Regions from separate parts of the Brachybacterium sp. ACRRE genome, predicted to be linked through region 3. Evidence: riboswitches for the same ligand, from Rfam matches in the RefSeq annotation. Region 3 holds a riboswitch; each other region holds the start of a gene.

Region 1 (5,957 bases), on a different contig from region 3:
GTCCGGTAGCCGTCGATGCCCAGGGGCGTGCGTCCCGAGTCCTTCGTGGGCGTGGGCCGGAAGGGGCCGGCGCCCACGTAGTCCAGCAGCTCCGCCTGCCCCTCGGCGGACCTCACGAGGTCGAGGGTGCCTGTGGTCAGCCCGATGATCGCGTCCGGGCCCAGCAGCGCGCGAGCCGCGGCGACGGGCAGGTCGTCCTGGCCGAGGTGGACGCCGTGCACGTGCGCGCCGCGCGCCCGGGCGGCGAAGGCGACGTCCGCCCGGTCGTCGACCAGGACCCGGCACGCGGGAGCGACGGAGCCGACCGCACGCGCCACCGCGGTCACGAGGCCGAGCAGCTCACGGGCCTCGAGCCCCTTCGCACGGACCTGGACGATGCCCGCGCCGGCCGCGGCGGCGGCAGCCGCGGTCTCCACGGTGCGGCGGTCGCTCCCGGAGGTCACGAGGTAGCAGCGCAGGTCGAGCGGCACCGGGGCCGCCGGGGCCGCCCCGTCTACGTCCAGGCCCGGGCGATCGTGGTCGTGGTGGTGGTCATGGGGCAGGGTCATCGGTCCTCCTCGGCGGTCTGCAGGGCGTGCTCGCCGATCTCGTCCAGGGCATCGAGCAGGGCGGTGCGAAAGGCACCGGGCCGCGGCGCGCGCCGGGCGGCGCGCTCCCCCGCGACGTCGAGCCACACGGTCGCGGCGTGAGCGGAGCGAGCGGCACGAGCTGCGAATTCCGATGTCCCGACGGGCGGGTCGACGGGCCCGATCCTCTCCACCGCGACGAGGCACGCGGCGGTGAGCGCCCCGAGCAGACAGCCGGTGCCGGTCACCCGGGTGAGCAGCGGGTGGCCCCGACGGACCTCGATCTTCGGTGTGCCGTCCTCACCGGAATCGCCCGCACCCGCACCCGCGCCCGCGCTCGCGTCCGCCCCAACGATCCGGTCGACGGGCCCTGAGACGGCCACCGCCCCGTCGGTGAGGGCGACGATCTCGCGGGCGGCGCCACGAGCGCTCTCAGTTCCGTCGCTCGCGTCGGCCCCGCGTCCGCCGGACCCTCCGCGCAGGGCGAGGACCTCCGACGCGTTTCCGCGCACCACGTTCGGACGCAGCCCCACGAGCTCGCAGGCGAGGGCCGTGCGCACGGGCGGGAGCCCGATCGCGGTCGGATCGAGCACCCAGGGGTGACCGGCCGCGATGCTCGCGAACACGGTCGCGGGGATGCCCGCCATCGCATCGGTGCTGAGGGTCCCGAGGTTCACGAGCAGCGCGTCGGCCGCCTCCGTGACCACGGGCGCCTCGGACTCGGTCTCCGTCATCATCGGGCGGGCACCCGCGGCGAGCAGGCCGTCGGCCACGATGCCCATCGACACCGTCGCGGTGAGGCAGTGGACGAGCGGCGGGCACCGGCGCACCTCGGCGATCACCGGGGCGACCGCGCGCAGGTCCGCATCGTCGTCGTGCTCGTGCGGTTGCTCGTCGCGGCTCATCGCCCGCTCCCGCGGCCGTCCCGCGCGGCGACGGCGTCGAGGTCCCGATCGATCTCCACCGCGGACAGCCGCGGTCCGATCGCCGCGCCGAGGACGAGGAGGATCCCGCCGAGCACGAGCAGCGAAAGCACCGCGGCGCGCGGCCCGAGCAGCGCCGAGAGCCCGGGCAGGTAGAACGGGTAGAGCGCGGGCAGGATCAGCGAGAGGCTGTAGCCCATCCCGTAGCCCGTGGACCGCACCGACGTCGGGAAGCGCTCGGAGAGGTAGGCGGAGACCGGCCCGTACGCGGCGACGGTGACGACCTGGAGCGCCGCGGCGAGCACGGCCGCACCGGCCAGCGTGCTCGAGCCCACCGCCGTCCACCACAGCACCGGGCCCAGCACGGTCGCCGCGATCCCCCACCCGATGAGAAGTCGGCGCCTGCCGGTGCTCGTGGAGAGATGCCCGGCGAGCGCCATCGCGAGCGCCTGCGCGCACGAGGCGATGCCCATCGCGACCGAGACGCTGGTCGCCGGAAGGCCCGTGTCCTCGCCGAGCTGGGCGGTGAGCATGATGACGGTCGTGTTCGTGAGCAGCCACAGCCCCGTCATCAGGGTGAAGACCTGCCAGAAGGCGCGCGCCCAGCGTCCGCGCAGCATGGCCGCGATGCCCGTGACGGCGGGCTCGTCCGTCGGCTCGGGCCCCTGGGGCCGTTCGCGCTCGCGCCGGGCGATCGGCGCGTCGACCACGTGCCGTCGGTAGTAGACCAGCATGCCGAGGGAGGCGAGCGCCCCGAGCACGAACAGCGCGCGCCAGCCCCAGGCGGCATAGGCGTCGGGCCCCAGGACCAGGAGCAGCGCGGCGGTCGCGAAGGCGATCGCGGCCTGCGCCCACGGCGCCATCGAGAGGATGAGCCCGCTCATGAGGCCGCGCCGGCGCGGGGCCGACCATTCCATGGCCAGGGGGATCGCGGCCGAGTACTCGCCGGCCACGAAGATCCCGCCGAGGAAGCGCAGGCAGAGGATCAGGCCGATCGTCCCCGCACCCAGCAGCTCATGGGTGGGCATGGCGGCGATCAGCAGGGCGCAGGCGGCCGTGCCGGTGATCGCGACCTTCGTGGTGCGCGTGCGCCCCAGGCGGTCCGAGATCCTGCCGAAGACCATGCCGCCGACGGGCCTGCCCAGCATCATCGCGATCACCACGATCGCTCCCGTGGTGGCGGCGATCCCCGGGCCCGCGACGACGGCGAGCGCCGGGGTCAGCGCGGTGAGCGGCAGGAACACGTGGACGTTGTCGATGAAGTTGCCGACCACCCCGGCGCGCAGTGCGGCGCGGCCCTCGGGCGGCAGCTGCGGCATCGGCGTCGGCCCGGCCGGCGGCGGGTGGGCCGCGGCGGCGATCGTGGGCGGGCTCTCGGGCAGACGTGACCGCATGGCGGACATCCCTTCGTCAGTGCGAACTGCATCAGGTTCCACGGGTGTGATCTCAGCGCGCGCGGCGCACCCCGTGTCCGGCGCGCCAGTATTCCAGAGGCGCCAGCGGGGCCGCGGCGCCGTCCGCGGCGACTACCCTTGCCACGTGAGCACTTCGAATCGTGGAACCGCCGACCGCATCGTCTGGGTCGACTGCGAGATGACCGGACTGGACAAGGAGAAGGACGCGCTCGTCGAGATCGCCGTCCTGGTCACCGATGGTGACCTCAACATCCTCGGGGAGGGCGTGGACGTCGTCGTCAGGCCCCCGGCCGAGGCGCTGGAGCAGATGGGCGACTTCGTGCGCACCATGCACACGAATTCCGGGCTGCTGGAGGAGCTGGACGCGGGCATCACCCTCGAGGCCGCGCAGGAGCAGTGCCTGGCCTACGTGCGCGAGCACTGCCCGGAGGCCGGCAAGGCGCCGCTCGCGGGCAACTCCGTGGGCACCGACCGCGTCTTCCTCGACAAGGACGTGCCGGAGTTCGCCGCCTGGCTCTCCTACCGCACGATCGACGTCTCGAGCCTCAAGGAGCTCGCCAAGCGCTGGTTCCCCCGCGTCTTCTACAACACGCCCGCCAAGCACGGGGGCCACCGCGCCCTCGCCGACATCCGCGAGTCCATCCAGGAGCTCAAGTACTACCGCGAGGTGCTGTTCGTGGCCGACCCGGGGCCGACGACCGCGCAGGCCCAGGCCGCCGCGCGCACCTTCGAGCTCACGGCCGACGGCGAGAGCGCCGACGGGTCCGACGAGGCGGCCGCAGGCGCGGCGGGCTCCTCCGCACCGGCGGTGCCGTGGCTGCAGCGCGCCACCCATCGCACCTGGCTGGACTCCGAGGGCGAGGAGCTCCTCGTCTTCGGCGCCGAGTCGCTGCGGGAGGACGGCGGCTTCGGCTGGCTCGACGAGAACGGCGAGCTCGACGGCGACAAGCCGGCCGAGCTCTGGGTGACCTGCCGCATGACCCACTGCTTCGCGCTCGCCACGATGCTGGGCAGCCCCGAGTACGGGCGCTTCGTGGACCACGGCATCGAGTCCCTGCGCACCGTCTTCAAGGACGAGGAGCACGGCGGCTGGTTCTCGAAGATCGCCGGGGAGACCGTCATCGACGACGCCAAGGAGGCCTACGCGCACGCGTTCGTGGTGCTCGCGGCCGCCTCCGCGTCCGCCGCCGGACGCCCGCACGCCGCGGAGCTGCTCGAGGAGGCCCTGGGCGTCCTCGACGAGAAGTTCTACGACGAGGAGGCGGGGATGAGCGTGGACACCTTCGACCGCGCCTTCGCCGTCTGCGAGGAGTACCGGGGCATCAACGCGAACATGCACACGACCGAGGCCCTGCTCGCCGCGGCCGATGTCACCGGGGAGCGCCGCTGGCTGGACCGCGCCGTGGGCATCATGACCCGGGCGATCGACGAGTTCGCGCGCGAGCAGGACTGGCTGCTGCCGGAGCACTTCGACACCTCGTGGAACCCGATCCTCGACTACAACGAGGACAAGCCGGCCGATCCGTTCCGTCCCTACGGCGCGACCGTCGGCCATTGGCTCGAGTGGTCCCGCCTGGTGCTGCACGGGCGCGCCGCGCTGCTCGCGAAGGACGGCGAGGCACCCGACTGGATGCTCGAGGCCGCGAATGCCCTGATGGGGAGGGCCGACGACGCCTTCGGCATGGACGGCGAGCCCGGCTTCCCCTACACGGTGGACTGGGACGGCACGCCCGTGGTGCACGAGCGCATGCACTGGGTCGCCGCCGAGGCGACCGCCGCCGCGGCCGTGATGTTCCAGGTGACGGGCGACCGGAAGTGGGCCGACCGCTACCAGGCCTGGTGGGAGTACGTCAGCGAGTTCCTGCTGGATCCCGAGCGGGGCAGCTGGCACCACGAGCTGGACCGGCGCAACCAGCCCCAGGCGCGCACCTGGGAGGGCAAGCCGGACATCTACCACGCCTACCAGGCCACGCTCATCCCGCGACTGCCCGTCACCCCGACCATGGCCGCCGCGGTCCGCGACGGCCTGGTCGACGAGATCGGCTGATTCGGCCTGGCGGCGCCGCTCTCACATGCGGCGCCGCCCTCAGTTCCGGTCGAGGGCGGCGTCGAGGCGCTCGATCTTCCCGTCGAGCTCGCCCTCGTGCCCGGGGCGGATGTCGGCCTTGAGCACGAGGGAGACGCGCGAGCCGTAGCGGCCGGCCTCGGCCGTCGCGCGCCGCACGACGCCCATCACCTCGTCCCAGTCGCCCTCGATCTCGGTGAACATCGAGCTGGTGCGGTTCGGGAGCCCGGACTCCCGGACCACGCGGACGGCGGCGGCGACGGCGTCGTGGACGCTCGCGGCGTCGGATCCCTCGGCGAGGTCGCGGGTGAGGCCGGGATCGGAGGGCTCACCGGTGGGCTGGACGGAGAAGGCGATGATCATGCCCCCACTGTTCTCCCCCATCGGCCCGCGGGCAAGCGGATCATGCGCTGACGACGGGCCCGCGGCTCCTCGAGATCCACTCCCGCAGCCGGGAGACCGTGTCCAGGACGGGTGTCCCGGTCGTGTCGATGACCTCGACCTGCCACGCGCGCGGCCTCGCGGCGGGAGGCAGCCAGCGCTCCCATCGCATGCCCGGCTCGCCCGTCGCGACGATCACCTCGGGAGCGTGGGCGGGGTCCGCGGCGTGCCGCCGGTGCCAGCGAGCCCATCCCAGGAACGCGTCGACCTGCGTCGGCGACCACGTCCCGGGATCACGGGCCACCAATCGGCGTCGACGCTCCTCGTCCGCGACGTCGAGGAGGCACACCGCCGCGCGCAGGTCTGCGACCTCCGGCACCGCCAGCAGTTCGCCGATCGGCGACTGGCCCGTGAGCAGCAGGTCCACACCGTGCTCCTCGAACCGGATCGCCTCGCGCACCCACCAGCGCAGTTCGCGCTGGCGCCAGGCGGTGTCGGCATTGCTCGGCACGCCGCGCTCGTCGCTGTCGTGGACCACGATGCGCGGAAGATCAGCGCACGAGAAGGCCGCCGTGGTCTTCCCGGAGCAGCTGGAGCCGGTCACGAG
Region 2 (5,957 bases), on a different contig from region 3:
CATCAAGCGCTCCGGCTACGGCCGCGAGCTGGGGCCGCACGGCATCCGCGAGTTCGTCAACGCCCAGCAGGTCTGGGTGGGTCCCGCCGTCGGCTGATCGGCGCGGCCCGCGCCTGACCGTGGAGCGATGAGGCGGGCGGACTCGGCACGCGAGGCCGAGCCCGCCCGCCTCATCCCTTCGGGGCGCGAGGCTCGTCGGGCATACTCGCCCCATGGGCCAGCCCGAACAGCCGCGCTCCGGCGCCGCACCGTCCCCCTCCGCCTCTGATCCCGCGTCGTACGCCGCGTCGAACCCGCTGGGCGTCGTCTCGCTGATCGCGGCGATCGTGCTCGTGGTGCTCTCCACCATCCGCGGCGGACTGAATGTGCTGGTGCCGCTGCTGATGGCGAAGTACAACACGGGCTACGCGCTCTGGGGCTGGGGATCGACGATCCTGCTCGCGCTCGTGGCGCTGGTCGCCATCGTCATCGGAGTCGTCGCCCTGCTGCAGCGCTCGCGACGCAGGACGGCGGCGATCGTCGGCGTGACCGTGGGTGCGTCATGGCTGGTGATGATGGTGGGCGGCCAGCTGCTGAGCGTCGTCGTCGCCGCGCTCGCCCGGGCGATGTGGTGACGGCAGCCGCCGCCGGCGGCGCCTGATCGCGTGCCCGTCGAGTGCTCCGCCCGACACTCCCGCATGATGCACGCGGCAAACCCCTCGTGCGATCCGGATTCATCGGGTACGCTCGAATCAACAGCGCCGATCGAGCGCACGGCCGACCGTCAGGACATCTTCACCCGCAGCACCCACACCCCCTGCAATCGACCGTGGCGTCGCAGGTCCATGAAGGATCTCCGCAGCGCACTCGGCAGCCCACCGGATGAGGCCCCGCGCCCATCCCTACGAACTCCCCACTTCGGACTCCTTCCCACCGGGAAGGTTCCGCCGTGGGGGCGCACGGCGGAGATCTCGTCGTGACCGCACAGAGGGCATCTGCTCTCTGCACACCGAAGGAAAGACTGCATGACTACAGGCACCGTGAAGTGGTTCAACTCCGAGAAGGGGTACGGCTTCATCGCCCCCGACGACGGCTCGGCCGACGTCTTCGCCCACTTCAGCAACATCGCCGGCTCCGGCTACCGCAACCTCGAGGAGGACCAGAAGGTCTCCTTCGACACCGAGCGCACGGATCGCGGCCTGACCGCGACCAACATCCAGCCGGCCTGAACCTCCTCCTGAGCTGAGGGGCGGGTCCGCCCGCCGCCTCGTTCCGGGAGTCGCACGCATCGCGTGCACCGCGCCCCGTCCTCCGCCCTCATCGGCGGAGGGCGGGGCGCGACCGCGTTCAGCTCGCGGCCAGGTGGAACTCGCCCGCCGTCCGGCCTTCGTCCCTATACTCGCAAGGGTACGAGCAGGACATCCGACAGCGAGGGAGGCACTGATGAGTGCGGATGAGAAGTTCGAGAACACGGCGGATCAGCTGGGCGGCAAGGCCAAGGAGGGCCTCGGCAAGCTGACCGGTGACAAGGAGGCCGAGTCGGAGGGCAAGGTGCAGCAGGCGCGCGCCGGCCTCGAGGACAAGGTCCAGGACGTCAAGGACTCCGTGAAGGGTGCCCTGAACGGCCTCACCGGCAAGAAGGACGGCGAGTAAGACTCGTCGCCCGGAGTCCCAGTACTCCGAGAGGAGCCCCCGTCCGGCATGCGCCGGGCGGGGGCTCTTTCGCGTCGTGGCCTGCGGAGCCCGGCCGACTCAGCTCGCCGACGCGGAGGGCGGCCCGCTGTGCTCGCGCCGTGCCTCCCGGTCGAAGACGCCCAGGATCTCGCAGGGTCTGCCCCCTTCGGCGCCGATCGCATGCGGGAGCATCGTCGGGAACTCCGCCGCCTGGTTCTTCTCGACCCGCAGCCGCCGGTCGCCCAGCAGCAGCGTCGCCGTCCCCGAGAGCACCACGAACCATTCGCGCCCCGTGTGCGCCCGCATGGCCGAGGGCGCCGAGGGCGGCTCCGTGAGCCGCTGACGGATCACCGAGAGATCCGGCTGGCCCCGGATCGTCCAGCGCATCGCGCCCCTCGGTCCGTCGAGCGTGGGACTCGAGACCGCGTCGTCCGCGCCGGAGTCCACGAGCTCGTCCAGGGTCGTGTCCAGGGCTCGGGCCAGCGTGATCAGCTGATCCAGGGCCAGGCGCCGAGTCCCGCCCTCGATCCGGCTCAGGGACGACGGGCTCATCCGGGCGCGCTCCGCCAGATCGCCGAGCGACCACCCGCGCGAGACGCGCAGCGCCCGGATCCGTTTGCGCACGAGGGTCTCGATCGCGGCATCTTCTTGCGTCATAGGCAAGAGAGTATGCCGTATAGGCAATCAATGCCTAGTGTCGACGTCGTACACGACGATCGGCCCGCCCCGCGGGCAGGAGGAGGCATCCATGGACCCCCGAGACATCACCGCTGCATCCGCAGGCACCAGCGCCCGCGACGGCTCCCCGGCACGCGGCGCGGCGGATCCCGCCGCGGACGTCGTCGTCATCGGCGGCGGCGCCGCCGGACTGAACGGCGCACTCATGCTCGCCCGTTCCCGCCGCCGCGTGATCGTCGTGGACGCGGGGGACCCGCGCAACGCCCCGGCGGAGGGCGTCCACGGGCTGCTGGGCCGCGAGGGCACGCCGCCCGCCGAGCTCCTGGCACGCGGGCGCGACGAGGTCGAGAGCTACGGCGGGACCGTCGTGCAGGGCCGCGTCGCCTCGGTGCGGCCGGACTGGAGGGTCGACGGCGTCGAGGGCGGCTTCGACCTCACCCTCGAGGACGGTCGCGCACTGCGCGCCCGGCGACTCCTCGTCGCGACCGGCGTGCGCGACGAGCTGCCCGCGATCCCGGGGCTCGCCCGGCACTGGGGGAGCGGCGTCGTCCACTGCCCCTACTGCCACGGCTGGGAGGTGCGCGACGAGCCGATCGGCATCCTCGCCTCGGGCCCGATGTCGGCGCACCAGGCGTGGCTGTTCCGCCAGCTCAGCGACGACATCGCCTTCTTCGCCCGCGGCACCGCGCTCGACGCCCGGACCCGCGCGAGGATGTCCGCCCGCGGGATCCGCGTGATCGACGAGGAGGTGGCCGAGGTGATCGCCGACGACGGAGCCGCCCCCGACGCGTCCGCCGTCGAGGGGGAGCGCGCACCCCGCATCGCGGGCGTGCGCCTGGCGAGCGGGGAGGTGATCGCGCGCCGCGTGCTGGCCGTCGCGACCACGATGACCCCTCGCCTCGACGGGCTCGAGGGTCTGGGCCTGCGCGTCGAGGAGATCCCGGGGATGGGGGCGAAGGTGCCGTCGGCGATGGCCGGGGTGAGCGAGGTCCCGGGCGTCTGGGTCGCGGGGAACGTCACCGACCCGACCGCGCAGGTGGGTGCCGCGGCGGCCGCGGGCGCGCTCGCCGGAGCGCACATCAATGCCGACCTCGCCACTGCCGACACCGACGCCGCGCTGCGCTCGCGCACGGTGGGCGAGGCCGCCGACGGGAGCCTCTCCCTGCTAGCGTGAGTGGCACCGAGGGGAGTCCCGGCAAGGGGCTGAGAGTCCACTGGTCACGCGATGCGCAGGAGCGCGGGGCGGCGACGGCGTGGAGACCCTGAGCACCTGATCCGGATCATGCCGGCGCAGGGACGGAACCGCTGAGCGCCCTCCCCGCCGGTCTCGTGGAAGAGGCATCGTGAGCACCAGCGCCCCCAGTCCCAGCGCGCCGTCCCCCGGCGAACCCGCCACCGGTCGCATCCCCAACGTCCTCTCGATCGCGGGGACCGACCCGACGGGTGGCGCGGGCATCCACGCGGACCTCAAGGCCTTCGCCGCCCAGCGCGCCTTCGGGATGGCCGTGGTGACCGCCGTCGTCGCCCAGAACACGCAGGGGGTGCGCGGGGTCGTCGCGCTCGATCCGGAGTTCGTCGGCGAGCAGATCGACGCGGTCCTCGAGGACGTGCAGGTGGACGCCGTGAAGATCGGCATGGTCGCGAACGCCGCGATCACGGAGGTGATCGCCGAGCGCCTGCGCCGCCACGGCGCGCGCAGGATCGTCCTGGACCCCGTGATGGTCGCCAAGAGCGGCGACCGCCTCCTGGACGAGGACGCGGTCGACGCCGTGCGCGAGCAGCTCGTGCCCCTCGCCGACGTCCTCACCCCGAACCTGCCCGAGGCCGCGGTGCTGCTGGGGGAGGAGCCCGACTGGAGCGAGGCGGAGATGCGTCGGCGCGCCCACGACCTGCTGGCCCTCGGACCGCGCAGCGTCCTCCTCAAGGGCGGCCACCTCGAGGGGTCGCCCACCAGCACCGACCTGCTGTGCGGGAGCGAGGGCATCCTCGAGCTGCCCGCCCCGCGCATCGAGACCACCAACGACCACGGCACCGGCTGCACGCTCTCCGCGGCGATCGCCGCCCGGCTGCCGCGCATGTCCGTCGAGGACGCCGTGCGGGGCGCCAAGGAGTACCTCCACGGAGCGCTCGCCGCGAGCGACCGCCTCGACGTGGGCCGCGGCCACGGGCCGCTGCACCACTTCTTCGAGCTGTGGGACGGCGAGGCGACGCCGGATCGCTGACTCCTTCCCACGGGCGAGGGCCCCGCTCACTGATCCGATGCGGCTCCGCTCCAGGCCGCGCAGAGCACCCGTGCCGCGCGCAGGGGATCGTCGGCCGCGCAGACCGCCGAGACCACCGCGCAGCCCGAGGCGCCCGCGCGCCGCAGGGCCGGGACGTCGGCCGCAGTGATCCCGCCGATCGCGACGCTCGGCACCGGGGAGGCGGCCGCGAGCAGCGCGAACCCCTCGATGCCGAGGGCCGGCGGATGATCCGCCTTGGTGGCGGTCGCGCGGATCGCGCCGATGCCCACGTGGTCGACGGTGCCCTCGGGCAGTGCGGCCACGGCGTCCAGGTGCGCCGACGTGTTCGCGCTGAGCCCGATGACGGCGTCGGGCCCGAGCAGATCGCGGGCACGGCGCACGTCCTCGTCGCCCTGCCCCAGATGCACGCCGTCCACGCGGATCCCGCGCTCGCGCGCCGCCACGGCGGCGTCCACACGGTCGTTCACCAGCAGCAGCGCACGCGCATCGATCACCCGCGCGAGACGCTCCAGGAGGCGCACGTGCTCGGCGAGGTCCGCGTGCTTCTCCCGCAGCTGCACCACCCGCGCGCCGCCCTCGACGGCGAGCTCGACCGTGCGGACGATGCCGCGCGCACCGCACAGCGCGGCGTCGGTGACGAGGTACAGGCCGAGCTCCTCGCTCGAGGGCCTCATGCCGCCTCGCCCCCGTCGCCCTGATCCACGGTGTCGCCGTGATCCCCGGTACCGCCCGGAGTCGCGGCGCCGACGTGCAGGCGGCCCGGCGCTCGGAGCTCGTCCGGGCCGATCGCAGCGAGGGCGTCGAGCAGCCGGGGCGCGAAGGTGCCCGGCCCGTCGGCCCCGGAGGCGGCGCGCTCGGCCGCCGCGGAGTAGGCGGCGTGTGCGGCGACGACGGCCTCGAGCGCAGGTGCTCCCTCGCCGCGCACGCCCAGGAAGGCCGCGATCACGGCGCCCAGGGCGCAGCCCCCGCCGGTCATCCGGGTCAGCAGCGCACTGCCGCCGCCCACCTCCACGAGCGTGCTCCCGTCGGTGATGAGGTCGCGCTCGCCGGAGACCGCGACCACGGCGCCGTGCGTGCGCGCGAGGCGGGTCGCCGCCGCGACGGCCGCGTCGATCGGGTCGGAGGAGTCGACGCCCCGGCCGCCGGTGCCCTCGCCGGCGAGGGCGAGGATCTCCGAGGCGTTGCCGCGCACGGCGGTCGGCCCCTGCGCCACGAGCTCGGCAGCCAGAGGCGTGCGCACCCGCAGTGATCCGATCGCGACCGGGTCCAGGACCCATGGCGTCCCGACGCGACGCGCTCCTGCGACCGCCTCGTGCATGGCCTCGCGCTGCTCGGGCGCGGGAGTGCCCAGGTTGACGAGGAGACCGTCGGCGACCGCGGCGA
Region 3 (5,957 bases):
TCGGGACGGCGCTCGCCGCGGCCCACGCCTGCGGACGGCACGAGGCCGGATAGGGGAGGGGCGCGGAGACCTCGTCGGCGCTCTGCCCGCCGAACAGCTCGGGGAGACGCTGGTCGAAGGAGTCCGCGGCCCGCACCAGGCCTCGCGCCAAGACGCGCGCCTCGTCCTCGAAGCCGGCGCGGAGCATGCCGCGCAGGATGTATCCGGTGTCGTGCGTCCACACGCTGCCGCCGTGATAGCGCAGCGGTCCGTAGCCGCCGTTGTCGGTGCAGAGGGTGCGGATGCCGAAGCCCGAGAACAGGGTGGGATCCATGAGGCGGTCCGCGACCAGGCGCTCCTGCTCCGCGTCCAGCAGGCCGGTCCCCAGCAGGTGCCCCATGTTCGAGGCCACGCCGTCGACCGGGCGCTCTGCGCCGTCGAGGGCGATCGCGGGATACCGGCCGCGCTCGTCCTCGCACCAGAAGCGCGCGTGGAACGCCTCGTGCAGGCGGGTCGCGAAGGCGCGCAGTCGGGCGGGGAGCTCCGCGGACGACGGGCCCGTCGGGCCGCCGCGTTCGAGCAGGTCGGCGGCGTGCAGGGCGGCTGCATAGGCGTATCCCTGGACCTCGGCGAGGGCGATCGCGCCGCTCGCGAGGGAGCCGTCCGCGCGGCGGATCGAGTCGTCGGAGTCCTTCCAGCCCTGGTTGGTCAGGCCGTGCCCGCTCTCGTCGATGTACTCGAGCAGACCGTCGCCGTCGGCGTCCGCATGCTCGAGGAGCCAGTGGGCGGCGGCCTCGAGGCGCGGGCGCAGCTCGGCGAGCACACCGGGGTCGAGGCCCGCGTCGAGCGCGTCATGCAGGAGCTCGATCCACAGCGGCGTCGCGTCGATCGTGCCGAAGTAGACCGGCGGCAGATGGCTCGCGGCCATCTCCATGCCCTGCGCGCGGACCTCGTGGAGGATCTTGCCGGGCTGCTCGGCCGTGGCGGTGACGATGCGGGTGCCCTGCATGCTCGCGAGCGTGCGCAGGGTGCCCTCGGCGAGCGTGGTGTCGACGGGCAGGGCGAGCGAGGCGGCGATCAGCGAATCGCGTCCGAAGAGCGTGAAGAACCACGGGGCGCCGGCGGCGGCGAAGCTGCGCGCCGGATCGCCCGGCACCTGCAGGCGCAGCGCGTCGAGGTCCGCGAGGGAGCGGGCCAGGAGATCGCGGGCGGCGCGGCGCTCGGGGTCCGCGTCCTGCTCGACCGCGGGCAGGAGGTGGCGGGGATCGGCGGCCTCGAAGGGGACGTCCGGGTCGGCGAGCTCGAGCTCCCAGCTCGCCTCGGCCGCGCCGCGCGCCGGTGCCTCGAGGATGCAGCGCCAGGTGACGACGGGCCCGTCGGCCTCCGGGACGATCGGGCTGGTGCTGGTGCTGGTGCTGGTGCTGGTGCTGGTGCCGGTGCTCGCGCGGAGCACGGCCTCGCCCCGCTCACCGATCGACCACCGCGCCGCGCCCTCCTCGACGTGGGCGCCTGGTCGCCCGGGATCCTGCGCGAGCATCAGTCGCGGGTCCTTGACCTGCGACATCGTCGCGCCGTCGGTGACGAGCCCGAGACGCAGGGGCAGGGTGCGCGGATGGTCGTCGTCGTTGCGCAGGCGCAGCGTCTCGCGGATGCCGCGGCCGGATGCGGCGCGCGTGCGCTCGAGGATGACGAGCGGGTCGCCGGGCAGATCGGGCGCGGTGACGAGCCGGCGGAACACGACCTCCTGCGCGCTGCGCACCTCGGCGGACAGGGGCGAGAGGGCAGGGCGCTCGACGTGCTCGTTCTCGGGCCGTTCCTCGACCTCGCAGGTCAGGTCGGAGACGACGCGGGTGTCGCCGAGATAGACGCCCTGGGCGCCGACGCCCATGATCGTGCCGTCGGGCGCCGACCATGCCTGCAGCGGGGCGCGCAGCACCACGGCGAGATCGTGGAGGAAGGGCTGGTGGTTCTCGACGCGCCGCGCTGCGGACGGACTCGGGGAGGACGGAGGCGTGCTCACCGCTTCATGCTTGCACGCGCGGCCCCCGTGCGCTCGGGGAATGCACGCCCGCGATCAGTCCAGCGCCTGCTGCCAGAACGCGGCCTCCATGCGGGTGGCCGTGCGGAAGATCCGCTCGAGCCGTGCCCGCCGGCGGGCGGGCAGATGGTCGCCCGCGAGCTCGTCGAGCCGCGCACCGGCCTCGGCGGCGCTCGCCTGGAACTCCTGCCCCGCGTACTCGGCGATCCACTCGCCGTAGGGGTGCTCGGCGCCCTCGGCGAGGCGCGGCGCGAGCGCGGTCCCGATCTCCGCGTAGCCGATCGCGCAGGGCGCGAGGGCGACCTGCAGGTCCAGGGCGTCCCCGGCCATGCCGGCGTCCAGGACGAAGCGCGTGTAGGCGACGGTGCCGGTCTTCTCGTCGGCCGACTCGAGGGACTCGCGGTCGATGCCCCAGGAGGCCGTGAGCCGCACGTGCAGAGCGGTCTCGGTGAGGATCGCGGTCAGCGAGTCCGCGGCGGAGCGGATGCCCTCGAGGCTGTCGGCCTTGTACGCCGCCAGGGCGTTGGCCCGTGCGAACTGGAGGAGGAACAGGTAGTCCTGGACCAGGTAGTCCTGGAAGGCGGCCAGGGGGAGCGTGCCCTCGCCCAGCCGCGTGACGAAGGTGTGGTGGACGTAGGCGTCCCAGTCCTCGGCGGCGGAGGCCTTGAGCTGGTCGAACAGCACGGAGGCGCTCATGCCGTCGCCACCTCGCCGTCGGCCTCGTAGGCCGAGTCGAAGAACTCGTTCTCGAGCTGGACGGTGCGCGCGAAGAAGGCGCGCACGCGCTCGGGGTCCTGCACATCTGCGGCGTCGAGCTCGGTGCGCAGGAAGTCCACGAGATCGCGGAAGCCGGGGCCGTCGTGCAGGGCGATCCACTCGGCGTGGACGAAGCTCTCGGGCCGGGGAGAGGGCGCCCGGCTCGCCCAGTCCAGGTAGAGCCACTCGGTGACCAGCAGGACCGCGAGGATCGCGGCGTGGTCGCGGGTCTCCGCCGCCTCCCGGAACACGTCGAGGAAACCGTCGGTGGCCGCCGTGTTCGGGATCCGCGCGCGCTCCTCCTCGCTCACCCCGAGCGCGTCGAGGGCGCGCAGGAAGTACGTGTTCTCGTCACCGGCGACCTCCCCGGCGAAGCGCGCGAATCGCAGCCGGGCGGCGGGGGTGCGGGCGGTGGCCAGCGCGGCGCCGATCAGCTGCAGGAAGGCGTCGAGGAAGCGATGGTCCTGCACCAGGTAGCGCGCCATCACCTCGTCCGGGACGGTTCCCGCGTGCAGCTCGCGCACGAAGCGGTGGCCGACGGCGCGCTCCCACGCCGGGGCGTGCTGGAGGCGCAGGGACGCCGTGAAGGCGGCGTCCTCGGTGGACGGACGTGGGGCAGGTGTCATGGTGGCGATCCCTCCGCGAGTACGAGCTCGATCAGGTTCAGCGGGTGTGTTCTCAGCCCTGGTCAGGGCACCCCGTGCACGTGCGAGGGTAGCGCCGCCGCGCGCATCGGACGAGGCCGTCCCGCGCCGTGGGAGCCACGGGCCCCGTGGGCAGGCCCCGCGGTCTACGCTTCGCAGCATGCTCGGACTCCTGCGCAGGCGCGCCGGTGCGCTCGCGATCGGGGCGCTGGTCCTGGTCGCCGTGCTGTGCGTCCTCGGCGGCGGGCTGCCCCCGCAGGATCTCGCGGCGCTGCTGGAGCGGGTCGCGCCGGTGCTGGGATTCGTCGTCGCGATCGCGGTGCTCGCCGAGCTGGCGCGCGAGGCAGGACTCCTGGACGTGATCGCCCACGGCCTCACCGTCCTCGCCCGCGGGCGCACCGCCGTGCTGTGGTGCGCCGTGTGCGCTCTCGCCGTGGTGTGCACGGCCTTCTTCTCCCTGGACACGACGGCGCTGATCATGACCCCGGTGGTCGTGCTCACGGCCCGGCGCGTCGACGTGCCCGCGGTGCCCTTCGCCCTGGCCACCGTGTGGCTCGCGAACACGGCGTCACTGCTGCTGCCGGTCTCGAACCTCACGAACCTGCTGGCCAGGGGTGCCCTGGGCGGGGGCACGGCGGCGTTCCTCGCCCGCAGCGCCGTGCCCACCCTGATCGCGGTCGCGGTGCCGGTGGTCCTGCTGGCGATCGTCCATCGCCGGGACTTGCGGGGCCGCTTCCGGACCTCGCCCGCCCCGCAGATCCGCGACCGCGTCCTGCTGAGGGTGAGCGGGTGCGTGGTCGTGGTGCTGCTGCCCCTGCTCGTGCTGGTGCCGGCGGTGTGGATCCCGGCGGGCGCGGCGGCGCTCGTGCTGCTGCTCGCCTTCGCGCTGCGGCGCCGCGAGGCGATCGGAGTGCACCTGGTGCCCTGGCGCCCGCTCGCGATCGCCCTCGCCCTCTTCGTGCTGGTCGAGACCGCGCACGTGCAGGGCGCGACGTCGTTCGTGCTCCGTGCGGCCGACGGCGGCGCGGGGCCGACGGGCCTGCTGCGCACCGCCGGGACCTCGGCGCTCGCGGCGAACGTGCTCGACAACCTCCCCGCGTTCCTCCTCCTCGAGCGCTCTGCGGCGGACGATCCCGCGTCGGCCATGGCCCTGCTGATCGGCGTGGACGTGGGGCCCCTGATCACCCCGTGGGCATCGTTGGCCACCCTCCTGTGGCATCAGCGGATGCAGGCGATGGGCGTGCGGATCCCCTGGACGCGCTTCATGGTGCTCGGCGCGGTCGCAGTGGTGATCACGGTGCCCCTGGCGTCGCTCGCGCTGGCCGTCATGGAGTGAGCAGGCCGGACCTCAGACGCTCTCGGGGTCCGACAGCAGGCGCTCGGGGATCCGGTCGCGACCGACGACCTGGGACACGAGATCGCGGTCGATCCGGCTGCCGCGCCGGACGATCGTGAGCGTGCCGCGGACCTCGAGGATCACCAGCTCCACCTCGTCGAGGTCGAGCACCCCGCTCACGCGCAGGCGATCCAGCAGCATGGCGCGGGTCAGCCTGCTGCGCTGCAGGCCGGCCGCGACCGGCTCCCCGCCGAGCATGACCACGATCGGGCGCGTGCGCCGCAGCAGCAGAGGGACGCGGCGGAACCTGCCCGTCACGTACTCGAGGACCACCAGGGTGCTCAGGACGACCACCGCGCCGAGCATGGTCGGCGATTCGCCGAGGGTCGCGCGGGCGGTGATGCCGCCGACGACGGCCAGGACCACGAAGCTGCCGGCGCTGGGGCGGGCCATCAGGCGCGGACCGATCGCCTGCATGAGCAGGGAGAAGAAGCCGTACAGCACGATGGTCGAGGCGACGACGCCGAGGACCGCGCTGCCGCTGATCCCGACGTAGTCGCGCCAGATGAGGTCCCAGTCGATCATGGGGCCATTGTCGTCCCTGGGGACCCACGCCTCACGATGCGCGACTCACGCCTCGCGCGCGGCGAGCGGGATCCGTCCGCCCGCGAGCACCATCTCCACCTGGCGCGGCGAGAGCCGATGGTGCACGGGGACCTCTCGGTCCCCGATCCGTGCGGTGAGGTCCGTGCCGGCCTCGAGCGCCGCGTGGATGCCGTCGATCTCGACGAGATCGCCCGTGGAGATCCTGTCGTGGTCCTCCGGGTCGTCGAACTCGAGGGCGAGGATCCCGAAGTTCGCGAGGTTCTGCCAGTGGATGCGGGCGAAGGACACCGCGATGACCGCCTTCAGCCCCAGGTAGCGGGGAGCGATCACGGCGTGCTCGCGCGAGGAGCCCTGCCCGTAGTTCTTCCCGGCGACCACCACGTGGCCTCCCGCGTCCTTCGCCTCCGCGGCGTTCGCGGGATAGTCGGGGTCGATGCGGGTGAAGGTGAACTCGGAGATCCTCGGGATGTTCGAGCGGAAGGGGAGCACGCGCGAGCCGGCGGGCATGATCTCGTCGGTCGAGACGTCGTCGCCCATCACCAGGATCACGGGGGACCGCAGATCGTCGTCGATCGGCGCGAACTCGGGCAGCGAGGAG

Evidence for each region. A riboswitch is a leader RNA that binds a small molecule or an ion and turns the genes downstream of it on or off. The one in region 3 is predicted to bind thiamine pyrophosphate.
Region 1: it holds a riboswitch for thiamine pyrophosphate, as region 3 does, so the genes downstream of both, MHY49_RS01945 (MFS transporter) here and MHY49_RS11640 (TenA family protein) in region 3, are expected to answer to the same signal.
Region 2: it holds a riboswitch for thiamine pyrophosphate, as region 3 does, so the genes downstream of both, thiD (bifunctional hydroxymethylpyrimidine kinase/phosphomethylpyrimidine kinase) here and MHY49_RS11640 (TenA family protein) in region 3, are expected to answer to the same signal.

What each region holds. Positions count from the first base shown of each region.
Region 1 covers NZ_JAKRMO010000004.1:31,856-37,812, reverse strand. The annotation lists gene MHY49_RS01955 (thiamine phosphate synthase) at 1-548, opposite strand, end outside; gene MHY49_RS01950 (hydroxyethylthiazole kinase) at 545-1,471, opposite strand; gene MHY49_RS01945 (MFS transporter) at 1,468-2,883, opposite strand; TPP riboswitch at 2,875-2,967, opposite strand; gene orn (oligoribonuclease) at 3,029-4,951, shown strand; gene MHY49_RS01930 (thiamine-binding protein) at 4,991-5,332, opposite strand; gene MHY49_RS01925 (hypothetical protein) at 5,373-5,957, opposite strand, start outside.
Region 2 covers NZ_JAKRMO010000027.1:10,398-16,354, forward strand. The annotation lists gene MHY49_RS09550 (NAD-dependent succinate-semialdehyde dehydrogenase) at 1-97, shown strand, start outside; gene MHY49_RS09555 (hypothetical protein) at 213-614, shown strand; gene MHY49_RS09560 (cold-shock protein) at 1,005-1,208, shown strand; gene MHY49_RS09565 (CsbD family protein) at 1,423-1,632, shown strand; gene MHY49_RS09570 (helix-turn-helix transcriptional regulator) at 1,732-2,310, opposite strand; gene MHY49_RS09575 (NAD(P)/FAD-dependent oxidoreductase) at 2,402-3,505, shown strand; TPP riboswitch at 3,512-3,631, shown strand; gene thiD (bifunctional hydroxymethylpyrimidine kinase/phosphomethylpyrimidine kinase) at 3,675-4,553, shown strand; gene thiE (thiamine phosphate synthase) at 4,580-5,248, opposite strand; gene thiM (hydroxyethylthiazole kinase) at 5,245-5,957, opposite strand, start outside.
Region 3 covers NZ_JAKRMO010000037.1:971-6,927, forward strand. The annotation lists gene MHY49_RS11630 (glycogen debranching N-terminal domain-containing protein) at 1-1,999, opposite strand, end outside; gene MHY49_RS11635 (TenA family protein) at 2,054-2,713, opposite strand; gene MHY49_RS11640 (TenA family protein) at 2,710-3,399, opposite strand; TPP riboswitch at 3,390-3,484, opposite strand; gene MHY49_RS11645 (SLC13 family permease) at 3,578-4,753, shown strand; gene MHY49_RS11650 (YetF domain-containing protein) at 4,766-5,338, opposite strand; gene MHY49_RS11655 (aconitate hydratase) at 5,384-5,957, opposite strand, start outside.